Regions from separate parts of the Rossellomorea sp. RS05 genome, predicted to be linked through region 3. Evidence: riboswitches for the same ligand, from Rfam matches in the RefSeq annotation. Region 3 holds a riboswitch; each other region holds the start of a gene.
What was found. A riboswitch is a leader RNA that binds a small molecule or an ion and turns the genes downstream of it on or off. The one in region 3 is predicted to bind S-adenosylmethionine.

Region 1: linked by a shared signal. The riboswitch ahead of ABJ225_RS07755 (methionine ABC transporter ATP-binding protein) and the one ahead of ABJ225_RS04575 (DUF2292 domain-containing protein) in region 3 are both predicted to bind S-adenosylmethionine.
Region 2: linked by a shared signal. The riboswitch ahead of ABJ225_RS03445 (methionine biosynthesis PLP-dependent protein) and the one ahead of ABJ225_RS04575 (DUF2292 domain-containing protein) in region 3 are both predicted to bind S-adenosylmethionine.
Region 4: linked by a shared signal. The riboswitch ahead of ABJ225_RS14935 (alpha/beta hydrolase) and the one ahead of ABJ225_RS04575 (DUF2292 domain-containing protein) in region 3 are both predicted to bind S-adenosylmethionine.

Annotation. Positions count from the first base shown of each region.
Region 1 covers NZ_JBDKWY010000002.1:10,192-18,002, forward strand. The annotation lists gene ABJ225_RS07725 (2-acyl-glycerophospho-ethanolamine acyltransferase) at 1-222, shown strand, start outside; gene ABJ225_RS07730 (GNAT family N-acetyltransferase) at 354-1,220, opposite strand; gene ABJ225_RS07735 (hypothetical protein) at 1,457-1,744, opposite strand; gene ABJ225_RS07740 (M20 family metallopeptidase) at 2,171-3,373, opposite strand; gene ABJ225_RS07745 (MetQ/NlpA family ABC transporter substrate-binding protein) at 3,396-4,220, opposite strand; gene ABJ225_RS07750 (methionine ABC transporter permease) at 4,235-4,885, opposite strand; gene ABJ225_RS07755 (methionine ABC transporter ATP-binding protein) at 4,875-5,906, opposite strand; SAM riboswitch class I at 5,998-6,103, opposite strand; SAM riboswitch class I at 6,187-6,290, opposite strand; gene ABJ225_RS07760 (ABC transporter substrate-binding protein) at 6,763-7,671, shown strand; gene ABJ225_RS07765 (hypothetical protein) at 7,685-7,811, opposite strand, start outside.
Region 2 covers NZ_JBDKWY010000001.1:663,975-671,785, reverse strand. The annotation lists gene metH (methionine synthase) at 1-1,224, opposite strand, end outside; gene ABJ225_RS03455 (bifunctional homocysteine S-methyltransferase/methylenetetrahydrofolate reductase) at 1,205-3,055, opposite strand; gene metC (cystathionine beta-lyase) at 3,071-4,258, opposite strand; gene ABJ225_RS03445 (methionine biosynthesis PLP-dependent protein) at 4,251-5,372, opposite strand; SAM riboswitch class I at 5,448-5,556, opposite strand; partial or broken gene ABJ225_RS03440 (alcohol dehydrogenase catalytic domain-containing protein) at 5,837-6,937, shown strand; gene ABJ225_RS03435 (tryptophan--tRNA ligase) at 7,028-7,811, opposite strand, start outside.
Region 3 covers NZ_JBDKWY010000001.1:881,960-889,770, reverse strand. The annotation lists gene ilvA (threonine ammonia-lyase IlvA) at 1-180, shown strand, start outside; gene ABJ225_RS04580 (SDR family oxidoreductase) at 439-1,143, shown strand; SAM riboswitch class I at 1,417-1,521, shown strand; gene ABJ225_RS04575 (DUF2292 domain-containing protein) at 1,638-1,751, shown strand; gene ABJ225_RS04570 (phosphoadenylyl-sulfate reductase) at 1,851-2,549, shown strand; gene ABJ225_RS04565 (inorganic phosphate transporter) at 2,563-3,624, shown strand; gene sat (sulfate adenylyltransferase) at 3,647-4,786, shown strand; gene cysC (adenylyl-sulfate kinase) at 4,796-5,389, shown strand; gene ABJ225_RS04550 (nitrite/sulfite reductase) at 5,402-7,012, shown strand; gene ABJ225_RS04545 (DUF3906 family protein) at 7,027-7,248, shown strand; gene cobA (uroporphyrinogen-III C-methyltransferase) at 7,269-7,811, shown strand, end outside.
Region 4 covers NZ_JBDKWY010000005.1:248,528-256,338, forward strand. The annotation lists gene ABJ225_RS14915 (ABC transporter permease) at 1-1,138, opposite strand, end outside; gene ABJ225_RS14920 (ABC transporter ATP-binding protein) at 1,273-3,006, shown strand; gene ABJ225_RS14925 (SDR family NAD(P)-dependent oxidoreductase) at 3,057-3,818, opposite strand; gene ABJ225_RS14930 (hypothetical protein) at 4,003-4,557, shown strand; SAM riboswitch class I at 4,743-4,846, shown strand; gene ABJ225_RS14935 (alpha/beta hydrolase) at 5,053-5,850, shown strand; gene ABJ225_RS14940 (M28 family peptidase) at 5,940-7,322, shown strand; gene ABJ225_RS14945 (VOC family protein) at 7,360-7,773, opposite strand.

The sequences.
Region 1 (7,811 bases), on a different contig from region 3:
ACCATTTCCGGCGACCATGTCGTTCCAATTATACGCCCGTTATTACTACTTACTTTTCTTCTTTCGGTGTTCGGCATACCACTGAGTATCGTCTCCATGTTCAGTAAAGAACATTTAGCAAAAAGAATGATTGTTTTAGTGATAAATGGATCGCCGCTCGGTATTCTTGTTTACGGTCTAATGATGGAATTCATCGATGATTTTCTTAGAACTGCACCTTGATAGGAAATATTCAAAGAATAGCTCCATTCATATGAATGAAGCTATTCTTTTTTTGATATTCATTTTACTCAACTGCAATTTCAAGTTTGGCGATAGGGAACGGAACCTTTTACGGGGATTGGCTGTCTTTTTTATAGTAGAGAATGGCGCTTATACACGTCGAGCAGTTCTTCTACCGAGATTCCGTCTATGGTCATTCCTGATATATCACTGCCTGTAATTTGTACGTTTTTTAGATTGCTGTTCTTGATGGTCGTACCTTGTAGTTCACAGCGTTCGAACGAAAGAGGGTCCTGCTTTTCTCCGAGACTGGTATCCATAAAACGGACGCCCCCCATCGTGACCAGCCTCATGCTACTGTAGGAAAGATTCAGGTCGGCGTAAGAGGCATGGGTGAGATTGATATTCTTGAAGGTAGAATCACGGAGGTTGCAATTGCTGAAGTGCGTATTCATTAAATTGCTGTTGCAGAAGGAACTTCCCTGTAGTGTGACTTGATAGTGGTCCGTGTGTTCCATCCTACAGTCCTCATATTGGGTAAGGGATAGATCTTGCTGTTCCACGACGTTCCCGGCGGGGGATTGGCGCTTAATTCTCTTAATATAGCTATACTCGTCTTCTGTCTGAAACACAGCTTGATATCCCATCTTTTCGTAAAAATGATGGTTGTTCACTTGCCTGCTGGACGTCTCGAGATCCCACGTCCTCACGTCAGGGAATGCCTCTTCGATGAGACGGATGACCGTTGACCCGATGTTTTGTCCCTGCACGTCGGGATCGACAAATATGCGGTCGATCCTGCCGAAGGAGCTCCCCGTCAGAGTAAGAATTATCCCGCCCACTACTACATCATGAGCAATAATCTTGAAATAGACCAATTCTTCGATCATATAGTTCGTCATCTCGACCGAAGAATATCCAGGGGGCTGAATATTGTAATCGACGGTAGAGTCATCAGACAGCCATCTCCGTGCTTCTTCATCAAAGGTTTTTTTCATGATATCGGTCAGCTTCTCAGCATCGGACCTTTCGGCTTTTTGGATGGTAATCAATTTCCATCACTCCTTTTACTATTAATCCCAATAATGAAACACGACCTCCCCAACGTTCTTTGGTTTCCAATAGGAAATCTGCGCCCGTTCTGCCCGGTTGAGGTGTTGAATCATCGGCGGTTCGATGGGTGTGTTCAGTTCATCAGCCTCCAACACGCTGTAGTACGGGGAAAACGCTTCTCTTAACAACATTCTGTCGACGAAGGAGATCCCCCGAACCCGATAGCATCGGCCATTGCAAGATAGGGGTAATGGTCATTGAGCAGCACAAAGAGCTCATCTCCATTCCATTTGATCCGGCAATAGGCGAAATTCGTTGAAACATCGGCTGATTCGAATGTCAGTACCTGCCCACCCGATTCAGCCGCGATGCCGTAGCAAAGCTTTTGAAATAGGGAGAGATCCGTCAGGGGAGGTTCTCCAGACTGCGAATCGAAAAATCCTGTGACGCCGGTGGGAAGGATGATCATCGTTCAGGCTCCTTTCACTTCCCTCTTATTCTACCAGAAAATGGGGCATGGGAAGTTGGTGATAAAGCGTGAAAGTCGGTAATAAAAGAATAGAGTTGAAAATAAACAGGCTGAGTTGTCGATAAAAATTCTCCTCCAAAAAAAGTTGGTAATTAAATCTCGAAAGTTGGAAGTAAAAGTTGAAAAGTTGATAGTAAAAATTCAAAAGTCGGTAGAAAAACGGGGAGGTAGCTGTTTGGTGGAAAATAAAGGGTGTGATTTAAGCTCAAAACCCTCCATTTCAAACCTATAAAGCCACATCTACCCCAAACTAAAAGTGATCTCACATACAAAAATGCCCCGATCCCCTCCAATCCACTAGCCCATCACCCCCAACCCAACAAAAAAAGAGCCCCCATGACCAACCAAGGGGACTCCCACAGAACTTCAGCTCTCTAATGCTTTTCTTCTAGTAAACTCTTCTTTGATTTCAGCGAGCACGTCGCTGTCTGTGACCAGTCGCAAGGCCGTGAGTGCCAGGCCTTTCGCTCCGAGGATCAGTGCTTCATCCCCCTTGGGTGATTTGGCTGCTTCGCGGAACTCATCCGTATGGGCGACGAGGCTTTCCGGTCCGATCTGGATATATGGGTGGATCGTCGGGACGACCTGGCTGATGTTGCCGGCATCGGTGGAGCCGAGTCCGTTTCGCTCTTCGGTTGAAACATACTCGCCCAGTCGTTCAAGCTCTTCTTTAAAGACCGTATCATACGCCCGGTTCAACACAAGATTATCCACTTCATTCTGGAAGGCAATGACGTTCAGCTTCGCCCCCGTTGCCAGGGCGGAGCCTTCTGCGATCGCCTTCACGCGTGCGGTCACTTCGCTGCAGGTCTTGCGGGTCGCCGCGCGGATGAAGAAGCGGGCCTTGGCGTATTCCGGTACGATGTTCGGCGCGTCGCCTCCGTGGGTGATGATGCCGTGGATGCGGACGTCGTCGGTTACGTGCTGGCGAAGGGCGTTGATCCCGTTGAACAGGCCGATGACCGCATCGAGTGCGTTGATGCCGTGATGGGGAGACCCCGCCGCATGGGCCGGTTTCCCAATGTATTCAAAGTCCAGGGGATCGACGGCGAGGGAGTTCGATGTGATCCGGGTTGAGTTAGCCGGATGCACCATGAGGGCGGCGTCGATCCCCTCAAGGAGTCCGTGCTTGACGAAGCTTCCCTTGGCGCTTCCATTGGGGCCGCCTTCCTCGGCGGGTGTCCCGAAAACGACGACTTCTCCGCCGGTTTCGTCGATTACCTTGCTGAGGGTGATGGCCGCCGATACGCTCGTCGTGCCGATGATGTTGTGTCCGCAGGCGTGACCGAGGCCGGGAAGGGCATCGTATTCGGCGAGGAACGCGATTGCCGGGCCGGGTTTATCCGATTTCCGGCGGGCAAGGAGGGCGGTCTCATGTCCCGCCACCCCGCGTTCCACCGTGAATCCTTCCGACTCCAGAAGCTCGGCGTGGGTCTTCGAGGCAAAGAATTCCTCGTTGCCGATCTCAGGACGGTCGTGGATCGAATGACTGATTTCGATGTACTTTTCCTTATTTTCCTCAAGGTTCGCGATGATCTGATCTCTCAATGTGTCAACGACGGTACTCATTTCCATTCCTCCTCTGGGTTGTTTATTCTCCGATCTTGCTCAGTGGGACGAAGGTCGGGATCGTGCTTCCGTTGTATTCTTTTTCAATGAAGTCGGCTGTGTCTTCTTCCTGGTAGAGCTCGACGATTTTCTTGAGTGTTTTGTTGTCCTTGTCTTCTGTACGTGCGGCGATGATGTTGATGTAAGGTGTAGCCGTGTCATCTTCGTGGAAGATGGAATCCTTCACGGGGTTGAATCCGGCGTCGACGGCGATACCATTGTTGATGATGGATGCAGCGACATCAGGCAGGACGCGCGGTGTTTGGCCGGCTACGACCGGAACGATCTCGATGTTCTTCGGATTCTTTTTGATTTTATCCAGTGAGCCGTTTCCGTCGAAGTCTTCAGGCAGCTCGATGAGGCCTGCTTCTTGAAGGAGGAGGAAGGCTCTTCCCATGTTGGTCGCTTCGTTCGGGACAGCAATCTTGGCGCCATCCGGGATGTCATCTACTGATTTATATTTCTCAGAGTAAAGGCCGAGCGGAGCGATGACCGTGGTACCCACCGGTGTGAGATCGAGGTCATGCTCTTTCTTGAATTCGTTGAAATAAGAGATTGTTTGGAATGCGTTGGCATCAAGCTCGCCTTCTTCAAGGGCCAGGTTCGGCTGGACATAATCGGAGAAGCGGACGATCTCGATGTCGATGCCTTCTTTCTTTGCTTTCTTCGCGACGAAGTCCCAGATGCGGTTATCGGAACCGCTGACTCCGATCTTGACCTTCGTTTCGTCTTTGCTGGCGCTTGAGCTACAGCCTGCAGCGAACCCGCCGATTAGTAGAATGAGTGATAGAATGATCCATTTCTTCATGTTGTATCTCCTCGCTATCTTCTTCTGATTTTTTTCGATACGAAATTACCCGATGATTGCAGTCCCTGTACAAGGACGATGAGTATGGCGACGGTGATGACCATGACCCAGGTGTCAAAGCGCTGGTAGCCGTAGGTAATGGCGAGATCCCCGAGTCCGCCTCCGCCGATGGCGCCTGCCATGGCCGATGCCCCGACGAGTCCGACGGTGGCGATGGTGAGGCTGAGGACGAGGGAGCTGAGCGCTTCCGGGACGAGGAAGCGGAAGATGATCTGGGTGGATGTCGCCCCCATGGATTCCGCCGCCTCGATGACGCCTTTGTCGACTTCAAGGAGGGAGTTCTCAATCAATCGTGCAATATACGGTCCTGCATAGAAGACCAGTGGCACGACGGCTGCGGCCGTTCCGATCGATGTTCCCACAATCAAACGCGTGAGGGGGACGATCGCTACCATCAGGATGATGAATGGGACGGAACGGAAGATGTTCACGACCCCGTTCAGGATGGTGAAAATAAAGGCATTCTCCCATAGATGACCCTTCCTCGTGATGACGAGAAGTACCCCGAGGGGCAGCCCGATCACGGTGGAGAAGAGGAGGGAGAAGCCGGTCATGACCAAAGTTTCAATGAGTGCATCGATGATCTGCTGTGAATCAACTAGCATGTGGTGCGACCTCCTTCACGGTGACGTTTTCTCCATTCATGACAAGCAGTGCACGGTTGATCTCGCTCTCGGAGCCGATGAGCTCGACGATGAGATGACCGAATGGTGTGCCCTGCAGCTCTGTAATATTTCCGAACAGCACGTTTACATCGAGGTCGAAGCGCTTCGCCACTTGTGAAAGGAGCGGCTGACCCGATGAGGCGCCGACGAAGCGGATCTTGTAGATCCGTCCCGGTGCGTTTTCCTTCTGCACAAGCTCGAGGACCGATTCCGGGATGGAGTCGTTCAGCACGGAGCTCACGAAGTTCGCCGCCGTCTCGGTCTGAGGGGAGGAGAAGACGTCGAATACGGATCCGGACTCGATGATCTTCCCGCCTTCGATGACCGCCACCCGGTCGCACACTTCCCGGATCACCGACATCTCATGGGTGATCATGAGGATCGTGATGTTGTACTCACGGTTGATCTTTTTCAGCAGCTTCAGGATCGAGCCTGTCGTCTGCGGATCGAGGGCCGATGTCGCCTCGTCGCACAGAAGGATCGACGGCTGCGTGGCAAGGGCACGGGCGATGCCGACGCGTTGCTTCTGACCGCCTGATAATTGATCTGGGTACTGGTTCGCTTTATCTTCAAGACCGACGAAGCTCAGCAGCTCTGTCACCCGCTTTTGGATCTCAGCCTTGGATTGCTTCGCGAGGATGAGGGGCATCGCCACATTGGCGAAGACCGTCTTGGAATTCAGGAGGTTGAAGTGCTGGAACACCATCCCGATCTTCCGCTTCACCTCGCGCACGTCTTTCGGTGAAAGGGCCATGAGATCCTGGCCGTCTACGATCACCTTCCCCGAGCTCAATCGCTCCAATCGGTTCACGGTGCGGATCAGCGTACTTTTCCCGGCGCCGCTGAATCCGATCACCCCGCATATTTCCCCCTGCTCAACCCGCAGGTCGATGCCGTCGAGGGCCCGGACTTCCTTTCCGCCGCTGTTATATACTTTCGTGGCGCTTTTGAATTCAATCATGTTCGTCATGCCTCCTGGTGGTTAAAAATAAAAACCCTCTTCCCGAGGTCTCGAGAAGAGGGCATGGATTCACACGGAATCAATGGGTCCCTTCTCATCTCCCAGGCGCGTTGCCTGCTGGAATTGGCACAGTACTTTGTGGAAAGTCTGCTGCCGAAGCGTCATCGGGCCAGTCCCTCAGCTTCTCTGGATAAGAAATTATTCAATTAGGGTAAACAAAAGGCCCCTTCCTGAGACAGGAAGAGGCCGGAGATCCATAAGGAAAGAAAGATCCGTACTCTTCTCATCTCTCAGGCGTCCGCCTGTTGGAGTTGGCACAGTGCTCAAGTGAGCCCGCTGCCGAGGTATCAAAGGGCCAAATCCCTCCACCTCTCGTGATAAGAAGTTGTATTTGTTTAACGTGAGCCCTATTCTACGCCGGACTTTTTCCTGCGTCAACACCCTCTGACAGAAATGAGACAGGCTGGAAGAAGTGGAAATGGGGTGAAAATAGGTCTATGGATTCAAAAGAAAGAAAATGAAAGCCTTTTATTTTGATGAGGATAATCGGAAAACACTTCTTTTTAACTAATTATTTATTTTTTATAAAATGAAGGATGGCCCTCCAACTAATCCGATGAGTGCAATGAAGCGGAGATGGCTCGACTCCTGCGGAAAGGCGGGCAGGTGAGACCCAGCAGGCGCAGCCGATGTGGCTCACCGCACGCCCCGCGGAAAGCGAGCCATCGCAGCGAAATGGAGCGGAACTCTTCCAATCTAAGAAAATTGTGGAACATTCCATTGACAATCAGCCTCCTCCCCCGTAAAGTAATAATTGAAAATGATTCTCATTATCAAGAAATGAAAGGGGAACCACATGAAAAAAGCATCGTTCTTTACCATATTGCTGGTCTGTCTGCTCTTGGCGGCATGCAGCAGCGGAGAAACAAAAACGGATTCGTCCAAGGAGGAATCATCGACATTTACATATGAATCAGAGCAGGGACCGGTGGAGGTGCCGAAAGAGCCGAAGCGGATCGTCGCCCTCACCAATGGTCCGAATGTGATTTCCCTCGAAGGGAAGCTCGTCGGAATCGATGAGTGGACCGAGATGAACCCACTCTTCACCGACAAGCTGAAAGATGTGGAAGTGGTGGGTGACGATCAGCTCGAGAAGATCATCGAGCTCGACCCGGACTTGATCATTGCCGGAAGTCAGACGAAGAACCTCGATAAGATGAAGGAGATTGCGCCAACCGTCGCTTTCACATGGGGGAAACTGAATTACATCGATCAGCAGATCGAGATCGGCAAGCTGTTGAATAAGGAGAAAGAAGCGAAGGAATGGGCGGATGACTTCCAGGAGCGTGCCGCGACGATCGGGGATGAGATCCGCAAGAAGATCGGCGACGACGCCACGGTATCCGTCATTGAAACCGGTCAAAAGGAGCTCTATGTCTTCGGGAACAATTATGCCCGTGGTTCTGAGATCTTGTATCAGGCCATGAAGCTCAACATGCCGGATGCCGTGAAGGATAACGCCTTGGAAACTGGGATTCACGTCATCTCGCCGGAAGCGGTAGGAGACTTCACCGGAGATTACCTCGTCCTGAGCAAGAATCCCGATGTGGACAATTCGTTCATGGACACGGATACGTGGAAGAACATCCCGGCCGTGAAAAACGGTCATGTTATCGAGATCAACAGCAAGGAATCGACGTACAGTGACCCTGTGACACTTGAGCATCTCTTGAAGACATTCGAGGATGGCTTTTTAGGAGAGTAAGGGGCGGAGGGGGTCATTCTGTGACCCCTACCGATTCCGGACGAAGAAAATGAAGGATGAAAGCGCCAAGAACAAGGGCAAGCTGAACCACACTGGCGATCAAGAGCTGTACCGATGGTAAGTACCATTCTCCCACGGAG
Region 2 (7,811 bases), 220 kb from region 3:
GAGGGGAACCTTCACTTTTTTAACAGCTTCCTGGATGAAAATGTTCATATCTTCAGCTTCATCACGGTCAGGGTCCGCAAGACAGATATCGATCACCTGCGCCCCATTCTTCACCTGTGCCCGGGCGACTTCCGATGCTTCTTCGATCTTCCCTTCTGAAATCAACCTTTTGAATTTTCTTGACCCGATAACATTGGTTCTTTCCCCTACCAAGATGGGGCGATTATCGGGATCGTCGTAGATAAAAGGCTCGATGCCAGATACCGCGTGGGGATGAACCTCTTCCGGTAGTCGCGGTGGCAGATCCTTCACTGCTTCACGAATGGCGCGGATGTGTTCTGGTGTCGTACCGCAACAGCCTCCCACAAGATTCAACCAGCCTTTTTCTGCAAATCCTTTCATCTTGATGCTTAAAGATGCAGGCGTTTCGTTGTAATGGCCTTCTTCATCCGGAAGCCCTGCGTTTGGGTAGCAGCTCACATACGAGGATGAAAGTCCTGAGAGCGTCCTCAGGTGATCGGTCATGAATTCTGGTCCCGTTGCGCAATTCAACCCCACTACAAGGGGATTCAAATGCTCAAGTGATAAATAGAACGCTTCGATATTCTGACCGGCAAGCGTCGTGCCCATAGGCTCGATGGTTCCGGAAAGAAGGATCGGGATTTCTCTGCCTACAGTGGAAAAGGCCTGTCTGATCCCTAAGTTTGCCGCCTTGACGTTCAGGGCGTCCTGACTCGTTTCGAGGAGAAGGACATCCACTCCACCAGCAAGTAGGCCTTCAGCTTGAACTTTGTAATCATCGGCCAGTTCATCGAATGTGATCCCGCCCGTGACAGATAACGTTTTCGTGGTTGGCCCCATCGCTCCGGCAACGAATCTCGGCCAATCTGGCGTGCTGAATGCGTCTACTGCCTTCCTTGCAAGTTCTGCAGCCACACGGTTGATCTCATACGCCTTATGTCCGATCCCGTATTCCTCCAAAACGACAGGGGTCCCTCCGAATGTATTGGTCTCTACGATATCCGCACCTGCACGCAAGTATTCAGAATGAATATGGGTGATAACGTCTGGTGCCGTCAACACCAAATGTTCATTACATCCGTCAAGATCTTCCCCACCGAAATCATCCGGAGAGAGATTCGCTTGCTGAAGCATCGTGCCCATCGCACCGTCAAGAATCATGATTTTCTTCTTGAGCTGTTGTTCAAACAATGTTGTGGTCATATGGTACTTCCCTCTTTTCCTTTTCAATCAAATTAGCATACCTAATCAATTCAATGCTCATATCATAGCGCATGAACGGAGTGATGATGTACAACCCGTTGAACAGTTCCATTGCCGTTTCCACTAATTCCTTTGCAATTTCCATGCCCACCGCCCTGGATTGTAGCGGATCCCCCTCTGCTTCTTTCATCAATTTCCGTGCTTCATCCGGCACCTTGATCCCCGGAACCTCATGATGAAGGAACTCGGCATTGCGCGAACTGATTAATGGCATGATTCCGATGAATAATGGCGCATGCAAATGACTGGTCGCTTCTGCAATTTGTACGAGGTGTTCACAACTGAAAACCGGTTGTGAAATGAAATAGTCCGCTCCGGCGTGCTGTTTTTTCTCGAGACGCTTTACGGAAGCATCCAAATGCCTGAAGTTAGGATTGAAGGCTGCACCGACAGAAAAGTTCGTTCGTTGTCTCAGCGATTTACCAGAAAAAGATAATCCGTCATTATTTTGCTTGATGAGCTCGATCAGTTCGATGGAGGAAAGATCGTATACCGAGGCAGCACCTGGAAAATCACCAATCTTTGCGGGATCGCCTGTTATCGCCAGAATATTATGAATACCAAGGGTATGCAGGCCCATCAAGTGGGATTGCAGGCCGATGAGATTACGATCACGGCAAGTGATATGCACAAGGGGATCAAGGCCAAATTTCTGTTGGACTAGGGTTCCCATTGCATCATTGCTGACCCTGGGGGAAGCAAGCGGATTATCCGCAAGGGTTATCGCATCGATTCCCTCTTCTTTTAGAGCTTTTGCTCCTTGGAAGAACAATCCGGTGTCGAGATGCTTCGGGGGATCCAGTTCAACAATGAGCGTTTTTTTCTCCTTTACCTTTCTATGGAGGAGGTTTTTTTGAATATGGGGATCTTTGAGCTTAATCAGCTCTTGCGTTTTCACCTTTTTTTCTTTAACCGGTTCCCTTGATATCAACCGTTCCTTTACAGCTTTTATATGGGCTGGTGTCGTTCCGCAACAGCCCCCGATGATTCTGGCACCCTGGAGGCGCAATTCATTGCTTATGTCTCCAAAGTAATCAGGCTCTGCCGCATAGTAGAAGCGCCCTTCCTCATAGTTTGGAAGACTTGCGTTCGGATAGACCGACAAAAAGGACGACTTGGGCAAAGGAACTCCCTCCAAGGACTTTACCATATGGAAAGGACCCATCCGGCAGTTGATCCCGACAATATCGGCACCGAGGAGTTCCAATTCCCCAAGGGCGTCCTTTATATCCATCCCGTTTTGCAATACTCCGGTTTCATGCATGGATACCTGTGCGATGACCGGCAGATCGGTCTCTTTCTTCACGATTTGCAAGACGGTTTTGAGCTCTTCAAAGTCGTAATAGGTTTCGAGGAGGATCCCATCGACCCCTTCAAGGAGCAAGCAGTATAGTTGTTCTCTAAAGCCCCTTTTCACTTCTTCAAGGCTGATATGCTGATTGATGGCCCGGATCCCCCCGATGGTCCCGAGGATATATGTTCCTTGCCCGGCTGCCTTTTTCGCCAGTCGTACGGCTGCTTCATTGATTTCTTTCACCTGATCTTGAAGACCATATCTGGAAAGTTTCGCATAATTCGCACCATACGTATTGGTCTGGATAATATCGGCGCCTGCATCTATATATTGCTTATGCACATTGACGATTTCTTCAGGATGGGAAAGATTTAATTCTTCAAAACATCGGTCCACCCCATACGAGTATAGGAGGGTTCCGACCGCACCATCCGCAATCAGTATGTTTTCAGATAGTGCATCCAATAAAGCTCTCATTTTGTTCCATCCCTCCTATAAGTTAATGATCTTTGACGGTTTGTTTGATGTAATGGCATCCAGACCTTTGGAAAGATCCGCAATCAGTTCATCGACATTTTCCAGCCCTACCGAAAGTCTGAGAAGACCATCGGTGATCCCTCTTCTTTCCCTTTCTTCACGAGGCATGGAAGCATGCGACATCCTTGAAGGATAGGATAAAATCGACTCCACTGCACCCAGGCTCACAGCAAATACCGGAATATGGATATGGTCGATGAGCTGCTTTACTTCATCTGCCCCCTTAAGTCGGAAGGAAAGCACCGCTCCCGGCCCTTCGGCCTGCCTTACTTGGATTTCATGACCCTGGTGATACGTGAGGCCCGGATAATATACATGCTCCACTTCACCCCTTTTCTCAAGGAATCTGGCAATCTTGAAGGCTGATTCGGACGACTCTTTCAATCTCACATGAAGAGTCTTCATCCCGCGAAGCAACAGCCAGCAGTCCTGGACACCAAGGACTGCCCCAAAGGAATTCTGCAAAAATGCGAGCTTTTTGGCAATCTCTTCATCTCCTGTAACGGCGAGTCCCGCCAAGACATCACTGTGGCCGGCGAGGAATTTTGTGGCACTGTGAAGGACCACATCCACTCCGAGACTGAGCGGTCTTTGGAGGAGGGGCGTCATGAATGTATTATCAAGGAACGTCATACACCCATGGGCTTTAGCAAGCTTGACGACCCCTTCAATATCGGTGATATTGAGCAGCGGATTGGAGGGGGTCTCCATATAGATCACCTTTGTATTCGGGCGAATGGCGCAGGCGACTTCGTGAAGATCTTTCATGTCGACAAATGAGTACTCGATCCCGAATTTGGTCAATACTTCCGTGATCATCCTATACGTGCCTCCGTACACCTCTTCAGATACCAGGACATGGTCTCCGCCTGATAACAAAAGGAAGCTAGTAGAAATGGCTGCCATACCCGATGAAAAAGCAAACCCTCTTACACCGCCCTCAAGTTCCGCGATGGCTTCTTCGACTTTCTCACGAGTGGGATTACCCGAACGGCTGTAATCATAGTTTCCATACTGATCAAAATCTGATTGGTGGAATGTGGTCGCATGATGAATCGGCGTACTGACGGCGCCGGTCTCTTTATCCACTCCATTACTGTGGATGAGGGATGTCTGGATGCTGAACTCCTTTTTATCACTCATATAAAAACACCTCTTTCTCCAGATTCGTCAATACTTGCTCAAGGTCTTGAATCAGATCGTCTGCATTTTCGATTCCCACTGAAAATCGTAGTAGCCGGTTGCATATTCCGAGAACGATCCGTTCTTCTTCGGGAATATCCGCGTGCGTCTGGGTAGCCGGGTATGTGATGAAACTCTCCACTCCCCCAAGACTTTCAGCGAATGTAATCAACTCCAGGCGCTCCAGGAACGGCCCGACCCACTCCTCTTTCCTCAGACGGAACGAAAGCATTCCGCCTTTCCCTGTATACAGGACATCAGTGATGGATGAGTGACTTTCAAGATACGAAGCAATTTGTTTCGCATTTGATTCGTGCTGTTTCATCCTCAAGCCAAGCGTCTTCATTCCTCTTATCAAGAGCCAACAGTCCAATGGTGCAAGGGTGGCACCGATAGAATTCTGAACCGTATAGATTCGGTCGGCCAGAGATTCTGAGTCGACCACCACTACACCGGCTAGGACATCGTTATGACCTCCAAGATACTTCGTTGCACTATGGACGACGATATGAGCACCCTCTTCAATCGGTCTCTGAATGACCGGGGTATAAAAGGTATTGTCCACAATGAGCAGTACATTATGTTTCCTTGCCACCCGGCTGATTTCCCGGATCGGCGCTTCATTCATCAGTGGATTCGTCGGAGTCTCTACAAATATCCCCTTCGTGGATGGCGTGACAGATGCTTCCACTTCTTCAATGCATGCTGTATCCACAAAGCGGAATTTAATCCCATACTGTGCTTCGTATTGTTTAAACAGCCTGTAGCTTCCCCCATAAAGATCTTTGGAAACGACCAGTTCGTCACCGCTTTGAAATAGGGACAGAACAGCGTGGACCGCAGCCATGCCGGATGAGAAGGCATATGCTTTCTGCCCCCCTTCCAGTTGCGCAAGTATTTCTTCCAATGCACTTCTCGTTGGATTCCCCGTACGTGAATAATCGAAGCCCGTCGACTGCCCGATGCCCTTATGTTCATACGCTGTCGATAAGTGGATGGGGAGACTGACAGCACCTGTTCCTGCATCCTTTCTGTTCCCCGCCTGCACCAGTAATGTTTCAATATGTCGACTCATCGTGACCTCTCCTTTAATCCTATTTACATCAAAAAACCTTCTTATACGAATAAGAAGGTTTGAATGGTTAAGTCCCTCTTATCGCCCAAGCCTGTATCAGCTTGCTGGAATTAGCACCATACCTTGTTCACGGCTGGTTGCTGAGGTGTCATCGGGCCAGTCCCTCTACCTCTCTTGATAAGAATTGCGTATATGATTGTTTAATGGCTTTCCCATAATTTATACCAGTAAAGGGAAAATGTCAATGCGAATTGACGAATTTAAACCAAAACTCAGACTTCTTTCATGGTCATAGATGCATTTTTCACCGCATTCACTTTTTTTATGAAGAAAGGGTGGATGACGATGAAATGCAGTTCTTAGGTTTACCTCACCCCTATTACCTCAAAACAACTACCATAATCATACAAAATATGAATGGAGTGACATCGATGTAAGCAGTAACGTTCCAAGGCAAAGAAAACATGTCGGTGAAGGAAGTCGAAGATCCTGATATCCAGGAAAGCACAGATATGATCGTAAGAATCACGGCAAGCGGAATTTGCGGATCGGACCTGCACTTATATAAGGCAGGAATCGAACCACCACGGGATTATGTGGTCGGTCACGAACCGATGGGAATCGTCGAGGAAGTGGGAGCAGACGTCAAGACATTGAAAAAAGGAGACCGTGTCGTGATCCCTTTCAATATCGGCTGCGGAGAATGCTTCTTCTGTCAGAACCAGATGGAAAGTCAATGTGATGAATCGAACCCCCATGGTGAAGTCGGCGGGCTTTTTGGTTTTACCGAAATGAACGGGAATTACCCTGGTGGACAAGCCGAATACCTGAGGGTCCCTTACGCAGATTTCACCTCGTTCAAAGTCCCCGAAGAAAGTGAACTTTCTGACGAGAATGTGCTTTTCCTTTCAGATGTCATTCCTACTGCATATTGGAGCGTTGAGAACAGCGGTGTATAGGCTGGTGATACCGTCATCATCCTCGGCAGTGGTCCAATCGGACTCATGGCTCAAAAATTCGCCAGGTTAAAAGGGGCAAAAAGAGTCATTGCCGTTGATCAGGTAAGGCATCGCCTTGATCATGCCAAGAAGACGAATGGAGCAGAAATCTATGACTTTTCGGGAAATCCGGACATCGGACAGTTGTTGCACGAAGATACGAATGGAGGAGCAGATGTCGTGATCGACTGCGTCGGGATGGACGGGACTGTTGCTTCCGGTGAATCATTCGGATCTGATTTTGATAATCAGTTCGGTACGATCCGTCCTATCATCACTGCTTCTCAGGCGGTGCGCAAGTTCGGTACTGTTCAGTTGACGGGCGTCTATGCGACTGGAGCAAATGGTTTTCCGATCGGTGACTTCTTCAGCAGGAACGTTTCCCTTAAAATGGGCCAGGCTCCAGTGATTCATCTGATGCCGAAGCTCTACAGCATGATTGAAGATGGAGCTTTTGACCCGACTGATATCATCACCCACTCGCTTCCTCTGGAACAGGCAAGCGAAGGCTATAAAATCTTTGACGAGAAATCCGACGGGAACATCAAAGTGATTCTGAAACCATAAAGAAGCCCGCCCATTAAATCGACCAAGGCCGGACCTCCTTATTACCAGGAAGTCCGGCCTTTTGATTTAAGCAATAGGCATGGGTTCGCATTAAAGAATCCCTATTTTTTTCTTGATTTCTGTCAGAAAAGGAGCGGTTGTCTCCCTTGCCCTTTGTGCTCCGCGGGCCAGTATTGCCTCCATCTTTTCAGGAGAGCCCATCAGTTCCATGTACCTTTCCCTCGGCCCGGTCATTTTTCCATTGATGGCGTGGAACAGTTCCGATTTCGCCTCTCCCCAGCTGATTCCATCCCTGAACCGGTCTTTCATCACGATGACCTCTTCCGGAGAGGCGAATTCCCTGTACAAAGCGAAAATCACAGATTGATCATGGTCCTTAGGGTCTGTCGGAAGCGAAGAATCGGTCTTGATCTTATTGATCAACTTCTTCAGTTTTGCGGGTTCTTCGAAAAGGGGAATGGTATTATTGTATGATTTGCTCATTTTCCTCCCATCCAAACCAGGTACTACAGCCGACTCCTCCTGGATGAAATGTTCAGGAAGTTTGAAGATTTCTCCGTACTGCTTGTTGAAGTATCCTGCAATATCGCGGGCAATTTCGATATGTTGTAACTGATCTTTTCCCACAGGGACCTTGTCTGCCTGGAATAACAGAATATCGGATGCCATGAGGACAGGGTATGTGTAGACACCCATGTTCACGCCATGATCAACTTCCTGTCCAGCCCCCTTGTTGCCATCGGTCATGGCTTTATATGCATGTGCACGGTTCATGAGTCCTTTTGGCGTAACACAGGAGAGGATCCATGTGAGTTCAAAGATCTCCGGTACGTCAGACTGTCTATAAAACGTTACCTTTTCAGGGTCAAGACCC
Region 3 (7,811 bases):
GACGACATCAACCGCTTTGAGTATACGAAGAAAAACAACAAAGAGAGCGGACCCGCACTCGTTGGAATCGAACTCAAGCATAGGGAAGATTACCCCGGACTACTTGACCGGATGAATCAAAAAGGATTTGCGTATCAATGTGTCAATCAGGATAAGACGCTGTTTCAATTATTGGTGTGACAACAGGATCCCGGAAAGCCCAACGGCCGTCCGGGATTCTGTTGTATCTGTATATACGCAGTGAAAGATGATTACGTGATCCTGGCGCTCACTCAACACAAATACGCTCATCCGTAAGGGAGATGCAGGAACATTCCATAATATGCCGAATTGATACGTAGAGTGGTTGCAGTCGAGTGCAGCCCACTGAATGAACAACCATTCACAAAAGGAGTGAGCAGAACGTGACCAATATAAAAAGGGTGGCCATCGTCACCGGTGGAGCTAAAGGAATCGGAAAGGCTTGCACAGGAAGGATATCAGGTTGCAGTACTGGACACGGATGACGCAGCCCCTCGATTGATGGGGGAAGACGCACGAGGGGGTGGACCACTTCTGAGAGTCACGGATATTTCCAAATCGGATGATGTAAAGGGAGCCGTGGCGGAAATTGTTGGATTCTTCGGACGGATTGACATCCTCGTGAACAATGCAGGCGTGATCAGGGAAAATCTTCTTTATAAAATGTCCGATGGGGATTGGGATACGGTCATGGACGTCCATCTGAAAGGAGCGTTCCTCATGACGAGGGAGGTCCAAACCTTCATGGTCCAGCAAAAGTACGGGAGGATCATCAATGTATCCTCCACATCTGCATTGGGGAACCGTGGACAGGCGAATTATTCCACTGCCAAAGCTGGCCTTCAGGGGTTGACGAAGACGCTTGCCAGCGAGCTCGGTCCTTACGGGATCACCGCAAACGCCGTGGCACCAGGATTCATTGAGACCGATATGACGCGCCAGACCGCCGAGCGTATGGGTGTTCCGTTTGACGAATTGGTCAGCATGAGTATCAGTCAAATACCGGCCAGGCGAAGCGGTCAGCCTGAAGATATCGCCAACGCCGTTGCCTTTTTTGCAGATGAACGCTCATCATACGTGAACGGTCAGATCCTGTACATTTCCGGCGGGCCGGCTTCCTAATCAATTATCCAAGTATGAAAAATCGTGGCTGCCTGATCACGTTTTTTTTGTTTGCGGACACAGCCTACTATTGTTTGGATGAATGGAATCAAGAATTTGGATAGGCCCACAAATAAAAAATGGTGGTTGAATCGTATTTCTCTGAATACGTTGTGTTAAGGGCCTGGAAGAAATGAGTTTGTGAAAAATAGTTCAAATTCATTATTCCTATAAAAAAAGTCGGATTGACTTATCTCAATTATCTGTTATTATTTTAGTTATTCAAATGAATATAACTTATCCAGAGTGGTGGAGGGAACTGGCCCGATGAAACCCGGCAACCTACATAATGTAAGGTGCTAACTCCAGCAAAATGGGACTCATTTTGGAAGATAAGGTTCGATACCTGAACAGCTTTCCGAAATGGGGGGCTGTTTTTCCATGGACCCAGATGTTGTAAACGGGGGGGGAAGTCGATGAACAAGAAGGATAAGCAGGAAAATGAGGCGGAATGGATGGATACGATCAATTCCATGCTTGAAAACATGGACTTCGGTTCCATTACGATCGTGGTGCAAAACGGTAAAGTCATTCAATTAGAACGGAATGAAAAAGTACGAATCAAATAATCATGCTGACTAGAAAAACTAGAGGCATTCATCCGCAGGTTTTATTTGACTGCGCATGAATGTCTTTTTCTTTTGGGCATGAGGAAAGCGGTGATCAACGTGTTGACACACGAAAATTGGAAAGAACATGATCAGGACTTCGGGGTTGATCCCACCTACAAAGGGGCCCTGAACGTCTTGGAATGGGCATATGGGCATTATGGTGACAGGATTGTGTACGCATGCAGCTTCGGAATCGAGGGAATGGTCCTGATTGATCTCATCTCTAAGGTGAATCCCAGTGCAAACATCGTCTTCCTGGATACCGATGTCCACTTCAAGGAAACGTACGAGACAATCAAAAAAGTGGAAGAAAAGTATCCTTCCCTTCAAATTGAGATGAAAAAACCTGCGCTATCCCTCGAGGAACAAGCAGCACAATTTGGGGATCGGTTATGGGAAACGCAGCCGAATCAGTGCTGTCAGATCAGGAAGCTCGATCCGTTGAAGGAGGTGCTTTCAGGCGGGGATGCCTGGATTTCAGGGCTCAGGCGCGAGCAGTCCCCGACGCGGAAGGATACACAGTTCATCAATAAAGATGACAAGTTCAGTTCCATCAAGATCTGTCCATTGATCCATTGGACATGGAAGGATGTATGGAGATATGTCCATAAACAATCCCTTCCATATAATGTGTTGCATGATCAAGGCTACCCGAGCATCGGGTGCTCCCATTGTACATCCCCTGCTTATGATATGAATGATTTGAGATCAGGCAGATGGACAGGCAAAGGCAAGACGGAATGCGGGCTACACTAGGAGGGTAGACATGCTGGAAATCATCGCCATCATCATCAGTTTATTCTTTGCCATGAATATTGGGGCAAGCGGCGCGGCTGCCACAATGGGGGTGGCTTACGGATCGGGTGCCATCAAGAAAATGAAAGTAGCCCTTGTCATCTGCTCCATCGGGGTCCTTGCCGGTGCAGTCCTCGGAGGTGGTGAGGTAGTCAAAACCATCGGGTCGGGAATCATTCCATCAACCATCCTGACGTCCAAGTTAGTGATCATCATTCTTTTATCCGCTACTTGTTCCCTTTTCATTGCCAATCTGATGGGAATCCCGCTTTCGACAAGTGAGGTGACGGTCGGGGCTGTGGTGGGAGTAGGGGTAGCATATCAGGTTCTATTCATTAAATCCCTGCTGACCATCATGTTGTTTTGGGTGATTGTCCCGTTTACGGCGTTCATTCTTACATGGTTGCTTGCTAAAGGGCTATATGGGCTCGAAAAGCGGGGGTGGACATTCAATCATACATGGATCGGGTACGTTTTGATTCTCGCTGGCTTCCTGGAGGCCTTCTCTGCGGGCATGAACAATGTGGCCAATGCCGTCGGTCCCCTGGTTGGGGCCGGCATGCTGAAAGCGGGTCCGGCCGTTTGGGTGGGAGGAGCGTTTGTCGCAATAGGGGCACTTTTATTGGGTGCTAAAGTAGTGGAAACGAACGGCAAGAAGATCACCCGGTTCACCAAGCCAGAGGGGATCCTCATTTCTAGTGTAGGAGCCGGTCTGGTGATCACAAGTTCGATCTTCGGGCTTCCCGTACCCCTGGTCCAGGTGACGTCTTCTTCCATTATTGGACTTGGCACCGCCAGGAACGGAAGGGAAGTCATCCAGAGCGATATCGTGAAAAAGATCGTGAAGATCTGGATCGTCTCACCACTTGTGTCATTGAGTATTTCGTATTTCCTTGTAAAGCTTTTGGTCGACTATGACATTTATTCCATCATCATCCCCGTTTCGGTCATGATTGCGACGATAGGGGCATTATCCTTGATGAAAGCAATCCGGAAAGAAAAACGGGCCGTTCATGAAGATGGTGGAGGAATCTGATTGTATTGAAGGAGGAAACATAATGAGTTTAGAACCACATGGAGGAACACTGATACGATCATTTGCACCTGAAGAGGAAGTGGAGATCATCAAGACGGAGATTCCCCTCGATGAGATTTCATTGAGCGATCTCGAATTGATAGCGATAGGAGGATACAGTCCCATAAATGGCTTCCTGCAAGAAGCAGACTATAAGAGTGTTGTCGAGAATCTGAGGCTTGCCGATGGGACCGTCTGGAGCATCCCGATCACCCTGCCAGTGGAACAGGAGGTTGCAGATCGCTTAACGGTCGGGAGTAAAAGCAGACTGGTATACGACGGGACAACGTACGGATCGATCGATGTAAAGGAAATCTTCACCCCTGATAAAGAAAAAGAGACGCTGCTCGTTTATGGAACCACAGACCTTGAGCATCCCGGAGTCAAAAAGCTTTTCCACCGTGGCCCCATCTATGTGGGAGGGGAGATCACCCTACATAAGCGCTTGAATAAACCCTTCGAAGCTCACACATTCGATCCTGTGGAGACGAGAGCGGCTTTCAAAGAAAAAGGGTGGAAGACGATCGTGGGATTCCAGACCAGGAACCCGGTTCACAGAGCTCATGAATATATCCAAAAGACGGCTCTAGAAACAGTGGATGCCTTATTCCTCAATCCCCTTGTCGGAGAAACGAAGTCAGATGATATTTCGGCTTCGATCAGGATGGAAAGTTATGAGGTCCTTCTCAAAAACTATTATCCTACGGACCGTGTGTTCCTGGGGGTATTCCCGGCAGCTATGCGTTATGCAGGACCTCGCGAAGCCATTTTCCACGCGCTGGTGAGGAAAAACTATGGATGCACTCATTTCATCGTGGGACGTGATCATGCCGGGGTCGGAGACTATTACGGAACCTATGATGCACAGAAGATCTTTGAGCAGTTTAGCGAGAATGAAATTGGCATCGTACCATTAAAATTCGAGCACAGCTTCTACTGTCAGAAATGTGAAGGCATGGCAACGACCAAAACGTGCCCCCACGGAAAAGAGGACCGGGTCATTCTGTCGGGAACGAAGGTGCGCGGCATGCTGAGGGCAGGGGAAGTCCCTCCAAGCACCTTCTCGAGACCAGAAGTCATCAAGGTGCTCATCGACGGATTGAAGAAGGAAGAATCACAGTAAGGAGGAGAAATCATGTCTGATATCGTCTGGCATGAAAGTGCCGTAAAAAAAGAAGACCGCCGAAATAAAAATGGCCATGGCAGCTTCATCCTTTGGTTCACAGGGCTATCTGCCTCCGGGAAGTCATCGGTTGCCAATGCCCTGTCCCATCGACTGTTCCAAGAAGGAAAGCAAGTGTATGTACTCGATGGAGACAATGTCCGCCACGGATTGAATGCCGACCTCGGCTTCAATGAAAGGGATCGAAAAGAAAATATCCGCAGGATCGGTGAAGTATCGAAGCTATTCGTGGACAGCGGTCAAATCGTCCTCACCGCTTTCATCTCGCCTTACAGAGAAGACCGTGCCGTGGTCCGCAGTCTGGTCGGTGAGGGAGAGTTCCTTGAGGTCTATGTTCATTGTCCCCTTGATGAGTGTGAAAAAAGGGATCCGAAGGGGCTATACAAAAAAGCAAGGAATCAGGAGATCCCGAATTTCACAGGCATCAGCGCCCCTTATGAGGAGCCGGAAAATCCTGAAATCACGTTGAACACAAAAGAACATTCGGTAGACGAGTGCGTTGAGCAGATTTGGAATCATCTTCAAGTCAAACAATTGATCTAAGGAGTGGAGAGCATGGCATATCAGAAGCACTGGGAACAAAATGAGAAATTGAATAAAACCGAACAATGGAAGCTTGAGCGGGATGGCTTGACTATATTGGAGGATATCCCTGAATACGCAAAAAATGGTTTTTCATCGATCCCGAAGGAAGAGTGGGATAAGTTCAAATGGGCAGGCCTGTATTTGCAACGTCCAAAGGAAGATGGTTATTTCATGATGAGGGTCAATGTCCCTTCTGGCATCCTTACCTATGATCAAGCCGTCGAACTTGCAGCCATCTGTAAAGAGTATGGTCGTGATGTGTATGACATCACGACGCGACAGGCAATCCAGTTCCACTGGCTTAAAATCGAACAGATTCCCGACATCTTCGAGCGTCTTGAAAAAGTCGGCCTTTCCTCCGCAGGTGCTTGCGGTGACATCACAAGGAATATCGTCGGTAATCCATTGACGGGTATCGATCCGGATGAACTGTTCGATACAAGGGAAATCGTGAAGGAAGTGTATGACTTTTTCCAGCTCAATGAGGATTTCTCAAATCTTCCGAGAAAATATAAGCTGTCCATCTCTTCGAACATCAACAATGCATCCAATGCTGAAATCAACTGTGCATCTTTCGTTCCTGCCACCAAGGTCATTGAAGGCAAGAAGGTGGCAGGATTCCACCTGAAGGTTGGGGGCGGACTATCTGCCAGACCATTCCTTGCCGAGACGCTGGATGTATTCATCGAACCTCATCAGGTAAAGGACGTAACGATTGCTGTAACCACGATCTTCAGGGATTTTGGATACAGGGAGAAGAGGCATCTCGCCCGTTTGAAGTTCCTCGTTGCCGACTGGGGACCTGAAAAGTTCAAGGAAAAACTACTGGAGTATGTCGAGCTACCTGATGGTGGGGAAGATGCCGTAACGGGATGGAATGCAGGCTACTTTTACGGAGTAAAGCCTCAGAAGCAAGAGGGGCTGAACTATGTGGGACTGAATGTTCCGGTAGGCAGACTCAGTTCCGACGAAGTGCTGGAGCTTGCAAGGATATCAAAAAAATACGGGAACGGGGAACTGCGAAACTGCAATTCACAGAATCTCATCATTCCGAATATCCCGGATGAGCATGTGGACGCCCTGTTGGAAGAAAAAATCTTCGATAGAATTTCCACGAGCCCGTTATCCTTTATCGGATATTCCGTGTCCTGTACAGGGATTGAATATTGCAATCTTGCCCTCGTCGAAACGAAGGAGAGAATGCGAAGGATCGCCAATGAACTGGATCGTGAACTGAGCCTCGATGTGCCGGTGCGCATGCATATGGTCGGGTGTCCCAATTCATGCGGGCAGAGACAAATTGCCGACATCGGTCTTCAGGGAATCAAGATGCGGACAAAGGACAAAAAGATGATCGAGGCCTTTGAAATCTATGTAGGAGGAACACTCCAAGATGGAGGGACGTTGAATGAAAAGCTGAAGGGGAAAGTGGAAGCCGAGCAGCTTTCAGATGTGGTAAAGGGTCTCCTCATCCACTTCAAGAATACGAAGGAACCGGGAGAAGCCTTCTTTGACTACGTGAATCGTGTAGGAACGGCCGATCTGCAAGAGTCACTGGACGGGTTGCTTCAGGAAGCATAAAGGGGGATGAGTAGATGAATCTGTATCGATTTGAAGTAACGACCCATACCTTTGTTACCCCCGTCGTGGTCGCAGCAGACTCCGATGAAAAAGCATTTGATCTGGTGGAGATTGAATTAGAAAAGTATTTTCTGAAGAAACCTGAAATCGTGGACATCTCTCTTTATGAGAAACGGAGATTGCGAGGCGGAGGAGCGGCATTCGTCCTCCACGAGAAGGAAACCATCATAAAGTAAACACTGAAGGAGGAGATCCAATGGGGAAAGTATATTTAGTGGGGGCCGGGCCAGGGGATCCGGACCTTCTGACCATCAAAGGGCTGAAAGCCATCCAGCAGGCCGATGTGATCCTTTATGATCGACTGGTGAACAAAGAGCTCCTCACCCATGCGAAAGAAGGGGCCGATCTGATTTACTGCGGGAAATTGCCTCATTATCACACGATGAAGCAGGAAACGATCAACCGTTTTCTCATTAAATATGCATCGGGATCCAAGGTAGTAGTCAGACTGAAGGGCGGGGACCCTTTTGTGTTCGGAAGAGGTGGAGAGGAAGCGGAGGCACTAGCAGCTAAATCCATCCCATTCGAAGTGGTGCCAGGCATCACTTCGGGCATTGCCGCTTCTGCTTATGCGGGTATCCCTGTCACCCATCGTAATGTGAGCGCAAGCGTCGCATTCGTCACCGGTCACGCACACGGGGAAGAAGATGAAGAGAAATGGGAAGGTCTTGCAAAGGGTGTCGACACCCTCGCAATCTACATGGGGGTCGGCAATCTCTCTTTTATCCAGGACCGCCTG
Region 4 (7,811 bases), on a different contig from region 3:
CCTTGGCCGTCAGGATATAGTCCTCATTGATCACTTCCAGGGTGGATGATCTCATCATCCGGGCAATCGATGCAGTCAAAGCGGTTCCGAGGACGACGGCCGGCATCACGATCGACAGCCAGTTGCCCGGGGAGTAGGTTGCCGGGAACCATTTCAACTTGATCGAGAAGTTCAGGATGAAGATCAGCCCCTGCCAGAAGTTCGGGATGGACAGGCCGATCAGAGCCACGAACATAAACGTATAGTCAAAGAATGACCTTGGCTTCGTGGCAGAAACGATGCCGATCGGGATGGCGATCACAATCGCCATGACCAGTGAAATGATGGCCAGTGTCAGGGTGATGGGGAACTTCCTCCCGATGCTTGATGCGACTTCTTCATTTCCCGTAAAGGAAGAGCCGAGGTCAAAGGTGGCAATCCCTTTGATCGTATTCCAAAGCTGGACGAGATAAGGCTGATCCAAACCGTGAATGGCATTGAATGCAGCGATCTGATCCTTTGTCGCGGTCTCCCCGAGTATGTTCGCTGCCGGATTGAACGGGGATAGGTACAGGATGGTGAAGACAAGGAATGCGACCCCTATGATGACGAATAAGCTCATGACAAGGCGTTCGAATATGTATTTTACAAAATGATTGCTGTATAAGAGCAGTAGTAGATACATAGGGAGAGCAGGCAGAGCAGACAGGATCAAGAACGTCGGGTTCTGGAGTAGGGACCCGAAGGTTTCTTTATACGTGATCTTCCGTTCGTCCTGCAGGGTGAGCTGTTTGACCGTCCTCTCCTCAGCCGTTTCATCCAATCTTTCCTGAGCGAGTCGTTCGGCTTTTGCCTTGATGGCTGAGGATGATGCCTGTTGATTGAAGAAGATGTTCTTTTTTTGAAGTTCTTCTTCGGCGCGTGTTACGTAAGTGGCTTTCACTCCTTCTTCGATCAGTCCCTGTTTCATTTCGTGAAGGAGTTTCTGATAGGGGTCGTTCCTCTTCCTGTGAAGGTAGATGAAAAAGACGGCGAGATGGACCGGTAATCCGAGAATCAGAATGAAGATGTGATAAAGATTCCGTCGCTGCATCTTTTGATAGGTATCTTGGAACATCGGGGTTTGTGCATAGGTGCCAGTAGCTTTCGCCGTTTCCATGTGAAGCGTTGCCCTCCTTTGCTAAAATACAAATTGCATAATTCCGATCTGTTTAGTATATTTTAAATACACATTCTTGAAAAATCAATGTAAACTTTAGAAAATTTAACAAATCGTCCTGGCAGGTGGAAAAAGTGGAATCAATTCTTAAAGTAGACAATTTGCATATCTCATTCCAATCAAAGGAAGAGAAATTCGATGCAGTGCGCGGTGTAAGTTTTGAAGTGAAAAAAGGCGAGACCCTGGGCATCGTAGGGGAATCGGGCAGCGGGAAAAGCGTGACGGCACGGTCGATCATGAGGCTGCTACCATCGCCACCCTCGTATATGAAGGAAGGGGAGATCACGTTCCTCGGCGAGAATCTCGCGGAGAAGACCGAGAAGGAGATGGAGTCCATACGCGGTCGTGACATCGGCATGATCTTTCAGGACCCTATGACATCCCTGAATCCGACGATCCGGATCGGGAACCAGATTGCCGAGAGCCTCGTGAAACATCAGGACCTGACACGGGAACAGGCGAAGAAGGAAGCCATCGATATCCTGAAACAGGTGGGCATCCGCAACAGCGAGGAGCGGTATAGTCAATATCCCCATGAGTTCTCCGGGGGGATGCGTCAGCGCGTGATGATCGCCATCGCCCTTGCCTGCAGACCGACCCTCCTGATTGCCGACGAGCCGACGACGGCCCTCGATGTCACCATCCAGAAGCAGATCCTGAATGTCATGAAACATATGCAGGAGAGGTTCGGAACGTCCATCATCCTCATCACCCATGACCTTGGGGTGGTGGCCGGTATGTGTGACGCTGTCGTGGTCATGAAAGAAGGAGAAATCGTGGAACGGGGGACAACAGAAGAAATCTTCGCCTCACCAAGGCATCCGTATACAAAGAAGCTCCTGAATGCCCTCCCGCGTCTCGATGAACCGAAAAAATCTAAAAAGGATCGTTCACCAGACAAGCCGCCACTCCTTGATGTATCGTCCCTGCGTCAGCATTTTGACCTTGGAAAAGGCCATACCTTGAAGGCGGTGGATGATATCTCCTTCTTTATCCGTGAAGGCGAAACATTGGGGCTTGTGGGAGAATCTGGTTCAGGCAAGTCGACGACGGGTCGGGCGATCTTGCGGTTGAATGAACCGACAGGAGGCGTCGTCACATATGAAGGAATGTCGGTCAACGGCATGACGAAGCGTGAGATGAAAGCGATGAGGCGGCATATGCAGATGATCTTCCAGGATCCCTATGCATCACTCAATCCACGGTTCAAAGTAATGGACATCATCGGCCAGGCACTTGATATCCACGGACTGTGCAAAACGAAGCAGGACCGGAAGCGACGAGTGGAGGAACTTCTTGAGTTGGTTGGGCTTCAGCCGGGTCACGCGAAGCGCTATCCCCATGAGTTCTCCGGTGGACAGCGCCAGCGGATCGGCATTGCTCGGGCACTTGCCGTGGAACCGAAGTTCATCGTGTGCGATGAGCCTTTGTCGGCCCTTGATGTATCGATTCAGGCACAGATCGTGGAGCTTCTTCAGGATCTTCAGAAGCGTCTGGGGCTCACATACCTCTTCATCGCTCATGATTTATCTATGGTGAAGCATATCAGTGACCGGGTGGCCGTGATGTATGCCGGGAAGATCGTCGAGCTTGCCGAAAGCGAGGAGCTCTATACCAACCCTCAACATCCGTATACTCAGTCCCTGCTATCTGCCATCCCGATTCCTGATCCAACGATCGAGAAGAAGAAGGAGCGCGTCCTTCTGGAGGAACAAACGGATGCAGATCGCTACGGGCTGCAATCATCTGAGCTTGTCGAAGTGTCGAGTGGCCACTGGGTGGCAGTACCGGTGGAAGCAGGCGCATAAATCAACAAAAGGGTGTCCCGACGTTTCGGGACACCCTTTCTATATTGATGTTAGTTTCTTGTTCTTGATACATATGGATAGACCGGATCACGAAGGAGAAATTCATAGGTTTCACCATTCACGATCCCAACAACATGATCCCCATCATACAGATCAAGGAGGAACTGTGCCATTTCCTTCGCTGTATGGAATTTCGGCAGGGATTTTTCATAATCAAACTGATCGGAATCAATGGAGCGCTGGGCGAATTCCGTTTCTGTAGCAGCAGGAGCAAGAACCTTCGCTGTCATCTTCGCGCCAGATTCGGATAGCTCTCTCGCAAGTCCTTCCGTGAAGGCACTCACATAGAATTTTGTCGCACAATAGGTGACAGCATCGGCAACGATCGTATAGCCGCCGCCTGATGAAATATTGATGAGCTGCGTTCCTTCCACTTGTGAGAAGTCGCGGACGTAGAGGGTGGAGAGGATCGTGAGGGCTTCGATATTGAGCCTCATCATCTGTTCGATCTTGTTCAGATTTTGTTCGCCAACGGGATCAAAATTACCGAAACCGGCATTATTCACAAACGTCTCCAGCTCAAATAACTTGATCTCTTCATAGAAGGAATGAGCGTTGGAGGTAACGGACAGGTCGGTGGAGAAAAGTTTGATATCCAGATCAGGATGGGCCTTCAGGATGCGGTCCTTCAACTCCTCAAGGTTCTCTTTCCTTCTGGCAGCAAGAATCAGGTTCTTCCCCCGTGCTGCAAATGCCAGAGCGGCCTCATAGCCAATCCCGGAGCTTGCTCCTGTAATGACGGTATATTTCATGGTACTTCCTCCTCGATTAGGTTATAAGCTGATTGTAAGGCATAGGATGCTCGTTGAGCCAATGATTATACTCAGTCTGTCTGCCCTGATGATGAATGACCGTCTCCTGTCGTTGAGAGTTGTCCCGCCACCCTGTTTCTGAAATAATAATGGTATGAGGAAAAATGAGGAAGGGGAGACGGCAATGAACGGCTGGAAACTGTTAAGCGCGTTGATTCCCATCATGTTGTTGATGAGTGCATGTGGACAATCCCCAAGAAATACGGCTCCGGTGGAAGCGAATGCAACAGATACAACGGATGCAGAGGAAGCGGGAACGAAGGATGCCCCGGAACAGCCTGATGAAACATCCGAACAAGTATCACTCGGTGAAGAGGATCAAGAAGCATCGGACTCTTCCGGGGAAGATCAGGACAGTCAGGAAACGGAGGGGCCTGCAGAGGATGGCGAATCATCGGCAAGGAATGCTCCTGAACCGCAACGACCAGTCGGGGAATCCGGGTCTACTGCAGGCATTACGGATGTGGAAACCGCCATTGAGTTCTTGAAGGATGAGCTGAACGTAGCATCTGACGGAGATATCCTGATTGATGAGGGTGACGGCAAGCCTCAGACCGATGAAGAAGGGACCTATTATACCCTCCGTCTCATATCACAAACCCTCAAAGATGAAGGAGGAACAGGGGAAGTCGGGGCATTCAGGATCTATGAAGACGGGCGATATGAGATGGAAGACTGACTTCTCGAAAAAAAGGACCGGAGGCAGTTGATATGCCTTCGGTCGATATGGATCATTGGGGGTAAAGATGTTGAGCCAATCTTACAGCGTCAAAACCAACCTGTCAAGTGGGGTTTTAATTCATAGTATCAATGTAGGAATTATGGTTGACAAAGAGTGAATTGTAAGATAATTTAATCTATACTACCTTATAAAGAGTCGGGGAAGGAATCTGGTCCAACGATCCCGCAGCAACCTCCAAATGGAAGGTGCTCATTCCAGCAGGCAACTTCAGCCTGGCAGATAAGGGGAGAGAGTAATGTACATCTCCTTATGGGAGATTTTTTTTGTATATAAATCCGATTAAAACGATTGGATTAATTAGTCATAACGCTGAGGCGCAGATTTATACATTTTAAAAGGCGCGCATGTAGAGGCCTAGTCATAGGGGAAACAGTGTTCGAAGGCACGGACAAACTGTAAGGAAGATCTACTAAGATAAAAGGAGAGGGTAAGATGAGCTGGTATACATCCATTCCATGGGAGGGTACCCACCTTCCTGCAGCCATACAGTATCCTGCTACACGTCTCGGCGTCCATCCGGCCGTCATCATCTGTCATGGTTTCGTCGGTTCAAAAGAAGGCGTGGACCGATTATTCGTGAAGGCTGCACATGAACTCAGCTCACACATCGTCGTACGTTTCGATTACGACGGTTGCGGAGAAAGTCTGGGGGAGTACGGCTTGAATACAAAAGATCGCTTCATTGCACAGACGAAGGCGGTCATCGGATTTGTGAAGCAGATGAAAGGGGTGGACCCGGAGAGCATTGCCTTGATCGGCCACAGCCTTGGGGGGGCAGTGGCCCTTGAAGCAGCCATCGAAGAAGAAGTTCGCCACCTTGCCCTCTGGTCGGCGGTCGGCTCTCCCCGGCATGATCTTGGACGCATTATCGGAGATGATGTGGAAGAAGCCATCTTGCGGGACGGGAAGGCAGATTATTTGGGCTATGAGCTGAAGCGAGAGTTTCTCACGACCCTTCAAGGGTGGGACCCGATACGGCGGGCAAATGAGTATAAGGGGAATGTCTTGCTTGCCCACGGTGACCAGGATGAAGAAATCTCAGTCGATTACTGCTCCCTCTATCATTCAAGCTTCTCCAATCGGCGTTCGGGAGAGGTAGAAAAGGCAATCATTCCGAAAGGTTCCCATACTTACTCAACTTCAGGGGCCTTTCAACAACTCCTTGATTTCACTCGGAGCTGGCTTTTACAGGTTCAATCCACCGGCTATGATCATGCCAATGGTCTATAAATGGTAGTTTCTTACCGGTTATTCCTACTCTTTCATTAAATTACAAAATATTGTTACTATTCTATCAAATGAGTAGAGGAGGAAACCGTTTGAAAAAATCTGTCGTATCCATTGCTCTTGCGACGACCCTATCGTTTGGTGCTGTTGGACTTCAACCAGCCATTGCAGGGGCACCTGAACCAGGAAAGGAGCTCATGCAAAATCCGCATGAGCGGAACCTGATCAAGAAAATCGATTCGGAGCGAATCTATCAGACGATCGACCATCTTCAACAAACACCGAGGGTAGCCGGGACAGAATCCGAGGCAAATGCCATCAGGTATGTAAAACGACAATTTGAATCGTACGGGTATGACGTGACCCTTCAACCCTTTACCTTTATAGGGTACACGGCACCTACTGCAATCGAACTGTCAGGGGTGCAAGGCGAGTGGAACCCGGATGCATTCACTTACTCGGTTAGTGGTGATGTGTCAGGCGAGCTCGTTTCTGCAGGGCTTGGAAGAGTAGGAGACTTTGATGGAGTAGATGTAGACGGGAAGATCGTTCTTATCCAGCGAGGGGAAATCACGTTTGCACAGAAGATCGTCAATGCTTCTGAAGCAGGAGCCGCAGGGGTCATCATCTACAACAATACGGATGGCTCGCTGAGCGGGACATTGGGAGAACCGGATGATCGCTACATACCGGCCATCACCCTTTCCAAGGCCGAAGGAGAAGAGCTGCGCCGACATATCGGAGAGACCGTCCGGCTGACGATCGAGGGAGCGGAAACATCGGAGCGCACCTCTCAAAATGTCATTGCCTCGAAAGCTCCGGTCAATAAGAAAAAAGCAACGGATGATGTGCTTATCATCGGGGCCCATCATGATTCAGTAGAAGGGGCTCCTGGCGCGAACGATGATGCGTCGGGAACAGCTGTTACCTTGGAACTCGCAAAGGTGTTCAAAAATGTACCGACAGATACAGAGATACGCTTCATTACATTCGGGGCTGAAGAATTGGGTCTGCTGGGGTCCTATCACTATGTAGATTCCCTGCCGCAAACAGAACGTGACCGGATTATCGGGTACTTCAATCTCGACATGGTGGGTAGCAGGGACGCAGGTGATCTGGTCCTCCGCACACTCGATGGAAGCCCGAACCTCGTAACGGAGCTATCCCAGGCTGCAAGCGAGCGATTGAACGGATTCCCGACGCCGATCGGTGAAGGCGGTAGGAGCGATCATGTTCCGTTTGCTGAAGCGGGAATCCCAGCGGGAGCCTTCATCCACAGTCCGTTTGAGCCATGGTACCATACTCCCGAGGATACAATCGATAAAATCAGCAAAGAGAAGCTGCAGGATGTAGCCGAAATTGTAGGGGCCGCGGTATATGAGCAGGCTCGTCCTGACCACCAAGGTCCGAAGCCTAAATCGGCTTCAAAGGTGAAAGCATCAAAAGATTCCGTCCATGAAAAGAATATAAGGTAATCAAAAGCCTGCTGGCCGATCGGCCAGCAGGCTTCTATCATTCTTCGTAGTTGAACTGCCACTGGATGCCGAACTTGTCCGTAACCCCGCCGTAGAGGGGGCTCCAGAACGTTTCCTGCAGAGGCATATCCACATGGCCATCTTCTTTTAGGCGATCAAAGAGTTCTGTTAGTACGTCCTTATTGTCTTTGACGATGGCTAACGTGATATTATTTCCTTCCATGAAGGGTGTGCCGGGGAAGGTGTCTGAGAACATGATCTTTTCGCCGTCGATGACGATATTGGCATGGAGGATCAATTCCTTTGCTTCTTCCGGGAGGGGGAAATCAGGGCTTGGCGGGGCTTCTTTGAAGGTCATGATGTGTGGGGGTTCCGTGCGGAAGACATCTGCATAGAATAAGACGGCTTCGCGACAGTTTCCATTAAAGTTGAGATAAATGTTGATCGACATGTAAACACTCCTCATTGAAAATGGTAGATAACGCTTAC